Regions from separate parts of the Bradyrhizobium centrosematis genome, predicted to be linked through region 2. Evidence: predicted binding sites of a transcription regulator. Region 2 holds the regulator's gene; each other region holds the start of a gene.
The links. Region 2 encodes PhoB, which activates phosphate uptake and scavenging genes when phosphate is short. Its sites were predicted from a motif close to TGTCATNNANCTGTCAT; they were not measured.

Region 1: P6U31_RS01770 (DUF2794 domain-containing protein) is a predicted target of PhoB. The motif match lies at 1,356-1,372, and genes of this name have one in related genera.
Region 3: P6U31_RS10520 (LTA synthase family protein) is a predicted target of PhoB. The motif match lies at 1,453-1,469, and genes of this name have one in related genera.

Annotation. Positions count from the first base shown of each region.
Region 1 is NZ_CP120703.1:366,335-369,604, reverse strand. Features, by position in the region: gene P6U31_RS01775 (GNAT family N-acetyltransferase) at 245-775, shown strand; gene P6U31_RS01770 (DUF2794 domain-containing protein) at 917-1,288, opposite strand; gene P6U31_RS01765 (DUF1223 domain-containing protein) at 1,887-2,663, opposite strand; gene acnA (aconitate hydratase AcnA) at 2,898-3,270, opposite strand, start outside.
Region 2 is NZ_CP120703.1:7,325,614-7,328,883, reverse strand. Features, by position in the region: gene pstB (phosphate ABC transporter ATP-binding protein PstB) at 1-243, shown strand, start outside; gene phoU (phosphate signaling complex protein PhoU) at 255-971, shown strand; gene phoB (phosphate regulon transcriptional regulator PhoB) at 995-1,702, shown strand; gene P6U31_RS34585 (GcrA family cell cycle regulator) at 1,942-2,454, opposite strand; gene P6U31_RS34580 (aspartate aminotransferase family protein) at 2,913-3,270, shown strand, end outside.
Region 3 is NZ_CP120703.1:2,196,527-2,199,796, reverse strand. Features, by position in the region: gene P6U31_RS10520 (LTA synthase family protein) at 1-1,356, opposite strand, end outside; gene P6U31_RS10515 (DUF1330 domain-containing protein) at 1,595-1,882, opposite strand; gene P6U31_RS10510 (ABC transporter substrate binding protein) at 1,949-2,188, opposite strand; gene P6U31_RS10505 (TetR/AcrR family transcriptional regulator) at 2,260-2,913, opposite strand; gene P6U31_RS10500 (hypothetical protein) at 3,020-3,270, shown strand, end outside.

The DNA of each region.
Region 1 (3,270 bases), 640 kb from region 2:
ACGACGAGAGAACGGAGACGAACCCCGGCCGAAAGGCCGGGGTTTTTGTTGGGGGCGGGATCTCCCTCGTCATTGCGAGGAGCTCAGCGACAAAATTGAGGAGCAATTTTGCGCAGATGCGACGAAGCAATCCAGAGACCCTCCGCGGATGCATTTCTGGATTGCTTCGCTGCGCTCGCAATGACGGGTGTGGAGGCGGAACGGCCTCTTCCAGCAGTGTCCGGAAGGCTCTAATCTTCCCCCCATGTCCGCACCTGAAATCAGGCCCACGCTTGAGGCCGACCTCCCCGCCATCACCGCCATCTACCAGCAGGCCGTCCGCGAGGGCACGGCTACGTTCGAGCTGGAGCCGCCTGACCTCTCGGAGATGACGCGCCGCTATCGCGCGCTGATCGACGGCGGCTATCCCTATTTCGTCGCCGTCCTTGACGGACGCGTGGCCGGCTATGCCTATGCCGGCGCCTACCGGCCGCGCCCGGCCTACCGCTTCACGGTCGAGAACTCGATCTACCTGGATCCGAGCTTCCACCGCCGCGGGATCGGCGCATTGCTGCTGGAACGGTTGGTCAAAGAATGCGAGGCGCGCGGCTTCCGCCAGATGATCGCGGTGATCGGCGACTCCGCCAATGCCGGCTCGATCGGCGTGCACACCAAGGGCGGCTTCAAGATGATCGGCACGCATCCCAATGTCGGGCTGAAGTTCGGCCGCTGGCTGGACACGGTGATGATGCAGCGCGACCTCGGCGAGGGCGCAACCACGGTACCGGGGAGTTAGGTTTATCCGTCATTCCGGGACGATGCGCAGCATCGCACCCGGAATCCAGAAGTTGTTTGCGAACGCGGATCGAGATTCTCAGGGCGCAACCGCGCCGGAGTTCGCAACTTTGCCGCGCCCGGGAATGACGACCTAAGGTCGTCACACCACCGCCAGCTTGCGATCGATCACCAGCAGCACACGCTCGAGCTCGTGGCCGCGGCGCAGGATCAGGCCCGTCGCCGAGATCACGCTGTACATGCCCTGCTTGCGGGCCAGGCGCGGGTCCTTCTCGATGCGATAGATCGGCACCTCCGAGGCACGGCGATAGACCGAGAACACCGCGCGATCCCTGAGGAAGTCGATGGCATAATCGCGCCACTCGCCGTCGGCGACCATGCGGCCGTAGAGATTGAGAATCCGGTGCAGCTCGAGCCGGTTGAACGTCACCCGGTTCAGTTGGGCACTGGCAGCGGCGGGGCGCGCCGCCGCGCGCTGCTCGCTCGGATCGGCATTCTCCGACGTCAGACTCATGGGAAGCGCCTCCTCATCGCAACAGCACGCTCCGCGTCCGCGAAGACCGTCCCCGGAACCTCGGAACATGACAATTGCATGATTGCGCCAACCGGCCACCGCCGCAAGGCCCCCGATGGGACTCGGTGAACTCAACCGGTGGAATCGGCTGCGAATCAGGCCACACGCAGGGGTGGAACTCTGTCGCGACGAACCGTCACGGGATCGTGCTCAAGAATCTTAGTCTCGCCGCTTTTCCGCCTAGCGACTGCCGCCCTGCACTGCGAAAAGGTTCATGTGCGTTGACCCGGTCCTTTCGGTTCCGGATTCCTCAGCCCCCAGCCCCCCGGGGTCGAACAGGATCGGGTCTGTACGCGCGACAAGGAGGGCCAACGCGAGTTGGTCCTTTTTTGTTTGTGTCGGGATTTTTCGGCACGGCCTCTCTCCGAACATCCGGCCGGCGACTCTCTCCCCTTATCCTGAGGGCCGCGCACTTCGCGCGGCGTCTCGAAGGGCGAAGGCCGGGCTGCGTCAGCGGGGCCTTTCATGGTTCGAGACGCGCGCAAGGGCGCGCTCCTCACCATGACGGTCGAGAGCAGTGCGCGACGCTAGAGAGAAATCAGTGCAGCGAGGTGTACGCCGCGCCCAGCATCGGGCCCGGCCGCTCGCGGCTGCCGTCCTGAACATAGACCACCGCGCCGTCGACACCCTCGCGCGTGAGGTTCTCGATCGGCACCGTCCAGCTTTCCGGACGCCCGGTCCAGTCGCCGACCTTGAGCAGATTGCGAACGACGTTGTGGTAAGTGACCTGCTGCCCGCGATTCTCGCCGCGGGTGATTGCGATCGGGACCGACTTGGCGATCGAGCAGATCCAGACCTCGCCGTGCGAGACGGCCGGCTCGTTGCTCGCCGCCACCGATACGTTGATCTGCTTGCCCGCGAGCGACATCGTCACCGGCACGCTCATCACGCCCCCACCCTTGTCGGTCTTGCCGATCGCGTTCTCGATGCCGGCACGGTCGCTGCCGATGACATGCGTGGAGCCGTTGACCACGACCTGCGGCGTGTAGACCTCACGGTCGCCACGCATGCGCGAATAGGCGCGCTGCCGTGCCGAGAAACGCGAATCCGCCAGCGTGTCCTTCCAGCCGAGATAGTCCCAATAATCGATCGGCATGCTCAGCGCGATGATCGACGGGTCTTTCGAGAGATCGCCGATGATCTGGTCGGCGGGCGGGCAGGACGAGCAGCCCTGCGAAGTGAACAGTTCGACCACGGCCCGAGGATCGGCTGCGGCGGGACGGATGACGGCGACGATCGCACAGATACCGAGGGCGCCCGACCAGAGGGCACTGGACCAACGTGAAACCAGATGAGAAGCCGTCATTGTCGTCATGTTGAACGCCGCACACCATTGCTCGTGGGAAGGGGATCTTATCGCGGGATGGTCACCGTAGTCTTACGGGGCGCAGCACGCTCGACCGTCCGGGCAAATCGTCCAAAGGGAGATTTTCCGCCGGGCGGGCCCATCTAGAGCATGCCGCAAACGCACGAAGGCGGCCTTGTGATAGGCCGCCTTCGTTTAACCTTCTACTCACTTCGCAGTGAGCCACCGTTCACAAATCCGCGCTTAGGCTGCGAGCTTGCGCAGCACGTAGTGCAGGATACCGCCGTTGCGGTAGTAATCGAGCTCGTCCAGCGTATCGATGCGGCAGAGCAGCGAAACACGCTGCAACGAGCCGTCGCCGGAGACGATCTCCGCGGTCAGCTTCTGGCGCGGCTTGAGGTCGCCGACCAGGCCCCGCAGCGTGACCTTCTCGTCGCCCTTCAGGCCGAGCGACGACCAGGAGGTGCCTTCCTCGAAGGTCAGCGGCAGCACGCCCATGCCGACCAGGTTGGAGCGATGGATGCGCTCGAAGCTCTGGCAGATCACCGCACGCACGCCGAGCAGACGGGTGCCCTTGGCAGCCCAGTCGCGCGAGGAGCCGTTGCCGTATTCGGCG
Region 2 (3,270 bases):
GACGAACCCTGCTCGGCGCTCGACCCGATCTCGACCGCCAAGGTCGAGGAGCTGATCCAGGAACTGTCCGAGAACTACACGATCGCGATCGTCACCCACAACATGCAGCAGGCGGCGCGCGTGTCGGACAAGACGGCCTTCATGTATCTTGGCGAACTGATCGAGTTCGACGACACCAGCAAGATCTTCACGTCGCCGAGCGACCGGCGCACGCAGGATTACATCACCGGCCGGTTCGGCTGAGGAGACGGGACATGGGTTCTGAACATACCGCAAAGGCTTTCGACACCGACCTCCAGGAGCTCACCCGCCTGGTCGCCGAGATGGGCGGAATCGCCGAGCGCATGATCGTCGAGTCCGTCGACGCGCTGATCCGCCGCGACATCGCGCTCGGCCAGCGCGTCGTCACCACCGACGCCGATCTCGACGCGCTGCAGAAGCGCATCGAGGAGCGCGCGGTGCTCACCATCGCCCGGCGCCAGCCGATGGCGGTGGATCTGCGCGAGATCGTCGGCGCCATGCGCGTTGCGACCGACCTCGAGCGGATCGGCGACCTCGCCAAGAACATGGGCAAGCGCGTCGCGGCGCTGGAGACCGATTTCCATCCGCTCAAACTGTTCCGCGGCCTGGAGCACATGACCGACCTCGTGCAGCAGCAGGTCAAGAGCGTGCTGGACGCCTATGCCGCGCACGATCTGCCGGCGGCGATGGCGGTCTGGAAGGGCGACGAGGAAGTCGACGCGATCTGCACCTCGCTGTTCCGCGAGCTCCTCACCTACATGATGGAGGATCCGCGCAACATTTCGTTCTGCATCCATCTGATGTTCTGCGCCAAGAACATCGAGCGGATCGGAGACCACGCCACCAACATCGCCGAGACCGTGTTCTACATGATCGAGGGCCAGGCGATCACCGACAAGCGGCCGAAGGGCGACATGACCACGTTCGCCACGACGATTCCGAATACCTGAAGACTTGAAGGAGCGACGACACCATGGGCGCACGCATTATGGTGGTTGAGGACGAGGAAGCTCTCACCGAGCTTCTGCGTTACAACCTCGAAGGCGACGGCTATGACGTCGAGACGGTGATGCGCGGCGACGATGCCGACACCCGCCTCAAGGAGCACATTCCCGACCTGATCGTGCTCGACTGGATGCTGCCGGGCCTGTCCGGCATCGAGCTGTGCCGCCGCCTGCGCACCCGTCCCGAGACCAAGCAGCTGCCGATCATCATGCTCACGGCGCGCGGCGAGGAGAGCGAGCGGGTGCGCGGGCTTGCGACCGGCGCCGACGATTACATCGTCAAGCCGTTCTCGGTGCCGGAGCTGCTGGCGCGCGTGAAGGGTCTTCTGCGACGTGCCAGCCCGGAGCGGCTCGCCACCGTGCTCGCCTATGGCGACATCGAGCTCGACCGCGACAAGCGCCGCGTGGCGCGTTCGGGGCGGCCGATCGATCTCGGCCCGACCGAATATCGCCTGCTGGAGTTCTTCCTGGAGCACCCCGGCCGCGTGTTCTCGCGTGAGCAGCTGCTCGACAGCGTCTGGGGCCGCGACATCTACATCGACGAGCGTACTGTGGATGTCCATATCGGCCGCCTGCGCAAGCTGCTCAATCTCGGCCGCGAGCAGGACCCGATCCGCACCGTCCGCGGTGCCGGCTACGCACTCGACGATCGCTTCGCGAAGGCCGAGCAGACGTAAGCTAATTTAGAGAGCCGCCGCGATATTGGTGTCGTCCCGGACAAGCGTCAGCGCAGATCCGGGACCATAACCACAGGGCGTGGTTGTTTTGCGAAATAGGTAACTCCGAGTCCCCGTCACCACATCCTGCGGTGGCTATGGGTCCCGGATCTGCGCGCGCTTGTGGCGCGCTTGTCCGGGACGACATCGGATTGTTCAACCGTCACCGTGGACGGCTGCTTCTTGATCTCAGAACAAGCTCACCGCGGGCCCGGCTTCGCCGGTGCGCGCCGGCGATCCGCCGCGGGCTGATAGGCCACGCGCGAGTGCTGAGCGCAGTAGGGCAGGCCGGACAGCGCCTTGCCGCCGCAGAAGAAGAAATCCGGGCTCGAGGGATCGCCGACCGGCCAGTGGCAGGTCGCCTCGTTCAATTCGAGCAGCGACAGTCGCTGGCTCATCGGCACCACGTTGTCGTAGGTAACGGGTTCGGCCTCGACCTCGACCTCGAAGGCTTGCGCCAGCGCAGTGTTGCCGCGCGCGATGGGGCGCGTCACCCGCATCATGTGCTGTGCGGGACGCGCCTTGCGCGGCCGGGGCGCGGCCGATGACGGGCTCTTGGCGCGGCCGGACAGACCGAGCCTGTGCACTTTGCCGATCACGGCGTTGCGGGTCACATTGCCGAGCTCTGCTGCGATCTGGCTGGCCGAAAGCCCGGCCTCCCAGAGCTTCTTAAGCTGCTCGACGCGATCATCGGACCAGGTCAAAACCGTCATTGCACCCTTTCCCTCGCCGCGCGGCTGCCGTCCTGGCGCCCTTGCGGCGAATGCCTAAGCCTCGAAAAACCCGTGCCGTCAGAATCCCTTAAGGCTCGCCGGGCGCGTGACTGACGCCCGAACGTTTACGCCGGTACATGAGGACTCTTGGGATCAGAACCGCTGCACGAGATGTCGTATCTGACAGTTCAAACGCTACAATATGGCGTGACTCACGCGCAAGAGTCCGCCGACTCGCTTCCACATGTTCCGTGGTGAAAAACCCGCAAAATCGCCACCGCAAGACTACGGAATCAGCCTTTCCTGAGGCTTTCCAGGTGGCATTGACACCGGGTTCACCAAGCATAAGATAGTGCCGCGTGCCGCCCTTAAAAGGCGGCACGTTTCGTTTTCCGGGCCGGTCAATGGTGCGTTGCGCAATGCACGCCTCACACCGTCCGCAACATCAAGTGACCGTCATGACTAACAGCGCAGCGCCGCATTTGCTCCCCGTTTTCGCCAGGGCCAACCTCGGTTTCGAACGCGGCGAAGGCTGCTGGCTGATCGCGACCAACGGCGATCGCTATCTCGATTTCACCTCGGGCGTCGCGGTGAACGCGCTCGGCCATTGCCATCCGCATCTGATCAAGGCGTTGCAGGAGCAGGCGACCAAGCTGTGGCACATGTCGAACCTGTTCCAGAGCCCGGACGGCGAGAAGCTCGCCGCGCGCCTGTGCAGCGAGAGCTTTGCGGACTTCGTGTTCTTCTGCAATTCCGGCGCCGAGGCACTGGAGGGCGTGATCAAGCTGGTTCGCCATCATCACTTCTCCAAGGGCC
Region 3 (3,270 bases), 2.5 Mb from region 2:
CACGATCAGGAAGGGCTCGCCCGGAAAAGTCTTCTTCAGGCCAGCGATGAACGCCTTGTACTGCTCGGCGCTCATCGCCTGCCGCCGCAGATATTCGTCGATCGACGGCACATTGCCCGGCGCGCGCCAGTTCGGCAGCAGGTCCGGGCGGAAGCGCGTCTCCCAGGGGAAATGATTGGCGCCGAGATAGATGAAGGTGAACAGCGGCTTGTTGGGCGGCTGCTGGCCCATCAGCTGGAGCGCCTTGTCGTAGAAGAAGCTGTCAGGCTCGACGTCCTTGGCGCCGAGATCCTTCGAGTCGAAAAAGCGCTCGATGCCGGTCGTCATCTGGAAGCTGCGGGCGCCCATGAAGCCGCCATGGGCGGGATAGAGCGACATCGTGTCGTAGCCGCAACGGCGCAGCGCCAGCGGCAGCCCGCGCTCGACGCGGTTGGAGGCAATGCGTGTGACGAAATAGGCGAAGCGGCCGAACGAGCGCGAGGAGAGCCCCGCGAGCACGTTGTACTCGGTGAACCAGCTCGGCCCACCATTGCTCTCGGCCAGGAACGTGCGCTGCTTGCCATCCCAGGATTTGAAGTGGCCGCCATAACCTTGCGGCACCTTGATTCCCTTGGCAGCGCGGATGTCGAAGCTCGATTCATCATGGATCATGATGATGTTCGGCCTGCGGCCAGCAGGATGGCAGGAATCGACCAGCGGCATGTTGAGCCGCTCATTGGTCACAGCGGCCGATTCCATGAAGCCGTACTGCAAGAAGTCGGAGACCGAGCTGACGCCCGAGCGGAAGAATTTCGAGAGATAGCCGTCGTCGTAATAGCCGCGCCAGGCCTCGTCCGGAGAATAGAGCGAATAGCCGACCAGCGCGGCGAGGCAGGCCAGCTTGCAGGCGAGCGCCGGCAGGCGGCGGATGCGGAACGGATCGAGCCACCACAGCGCATACATCAGCGGCAGCGTGACGAGGCCGGCCAGGATCACCGACCAGCGCAAATTCGGGAAGATCGTGAACAGGAAGGCGACGGTGTCGCGGTCGATCATCATCAAATCGATGAAGTTGACCGTCATCTGCACAACATCGTGCTTGAGCCGCGACAGCAGCACGAGGACGACGACCATGGTCAGCGACAGCGCGCCCGACAGCGCGGGGCGGCGCAGTAGCGTGATCCAGAAGAAGTTGAGGATGCCCCAGGCCAGCACGAAGGAGAGGCGCGAGCCGAAATCGGTTTCGGTCTCGTACATCAGCGCGAGCGCCGCCAGATGCGGCGCGGCAACGGCGAGCAACCGCCAGATGCCGAGCGCGGCGACGCTCGCCAGCACGGCGGTCGTGGCAGAAGGACCTGGATTGGGCGCGGACGCCATCGAGGACACGCAACTCTGGTCCGGTGCTGTGATGCCCAGCCGTCTGGCCAACCCGAACGCGACCAGAGGCTCCGGCGCAGCCGGACGCCTGCACCTTGTCACAAAACTGTAACGGAACGGTCAAGAACAGGCAACGCGTGCCGTGACCCTGGCTTCGCTTCATGTTGACTCATGGCAAACCGGACCTCCCCGCCTGCCGCCGCCCTCGGCCCTCATCGCCGCCGCGCAGACGGGTTCGCTAAACGCCTTCGACGCTGACCAGCCGGGCAGAGCTGCAGGCATCCCGGATGGACTTGAGGCCCTGATACGTGGAGCCATGATAGAACTCCTCCCAGGCCGCGACGGATGGGAATTCCAGGATCACGATCCTGCGGGGCTGCCAATCTCCTTCGTAGACCTTGTGAGCGCCGCCGCGCGCCAGATACCTGGCCCCAGCCGCCTCTAATGCGGGTTTCACGCCCAGCATGAAGCTCTGGTACTGCTGGGGATCCCTGATCTCGACGTCGAAAATCACATAGGCTGCCATTGTGGTCTGCTCCTCCACTACCCTCGAATATTGGATATCGGGACGCCATGAACAGCCCACACCGGGCTATTCGATCACCTGGTCGGCTCGGGCGAGCAGGCTTGGCGGAATTGTCATGTCGAGCGATCTGGCGGTTCTCAGATTGATGATCGTCTCGATCTTGGTTGAACGCTGAACGGGAAGATCCGCCGGCTTGGCACCCCTGACGATGCGCGCAGCATAACGCTTGGCCAAATCCAGAGCGGCACAGTGCCGGCCGCCAGAAGAAATCCGCGTCGTTTCATCTTCGCCGTTAGTTTCAAACAATCAGATCAAGTATCGCAGCCAATCTATGCGGAGCGGCGTGGTCCGCCAATGCCGATCTGGAAATCGAGGGCCTAAGGCTTGGTGATCCCGGCGATGAACAGGTCGAGCACCCCTTCCGCCGTCCGCTCGACCTCACCCTCCTCGACGCCCCAGCGTGGAAAGTGGCCGTCGAGATTCATCCGGGCAAGACCGTAGACCAGGGCGCGGCCGGCGATCTGGATGCGCTTGAGGTCGGCCTGCCGCAGCAGGCCCTGCTCCGCCGCCTCGGCCAGGATTTTCTCGGTCAGCGCGATCAACTCGGCATTGTCGCGCGTCAGCTCCTCGGAGCTGCCATGGGCGAAATAACGCCCCGTGGAGATGATCTCGAAATGGGCGGGATTGCGCATCGCCCAGCGCAGGTAAGCGAGCCCGAAGGCGCGGAAACGGGCGAGCGGGCCGGCGGCCGGGGCCTCGCGCAGCGCGGCCTCGATCTCAACCCGAAAGCGCCGCTGCGCCTCCCCGGCCGCAGCGGCCATGAGGGCGTCGCGGTTCGGAAAGTGCCGGAACGGCGCCCCCGGCGACACCGCGGCCCGGCGCGCGGCCTCGCGGACAGAGACCTCCGCTCCCTCTGCGGCGAGCTGCAGCGCAGCATCGATCAGGACGCGGCGAAGGTCGCCGTGGTGATAGGGCCGTGCCTGGGCCGCGGAGCGGCGGGCGCGCGGCTTGGACGGCTGACGGGCGGGCATGGCCTCTCCTAGCATCACCCGAACGTGAATGTAAGCAGCGATTACACGGTTGACCAATCAGCGACACCGAAATGTAATCAATGATTACATGACGGAGAAAGTCATTATGTCGGAACGACAAGGCTGGTTCGAAGGCTGGCGGCTGCTGGCCGCCCTCACCCTCAGCTTGATCACCCTCAGCCTGTGGATCGCCTCGATGCGACAGTTCGAGGTCGAGGGCGTGCGGATGGTGATCCGGTTCACCGCGCGCAGCTCGCTGCTGCTGTTCTGCCTCGCCTTCAGCGCTGCGGCGCTGGCGCGGCTGTGGCCCAATGGCTGGACGCGCTGGCAGCGCCGCAATCGCCGCTATCTCGGCTT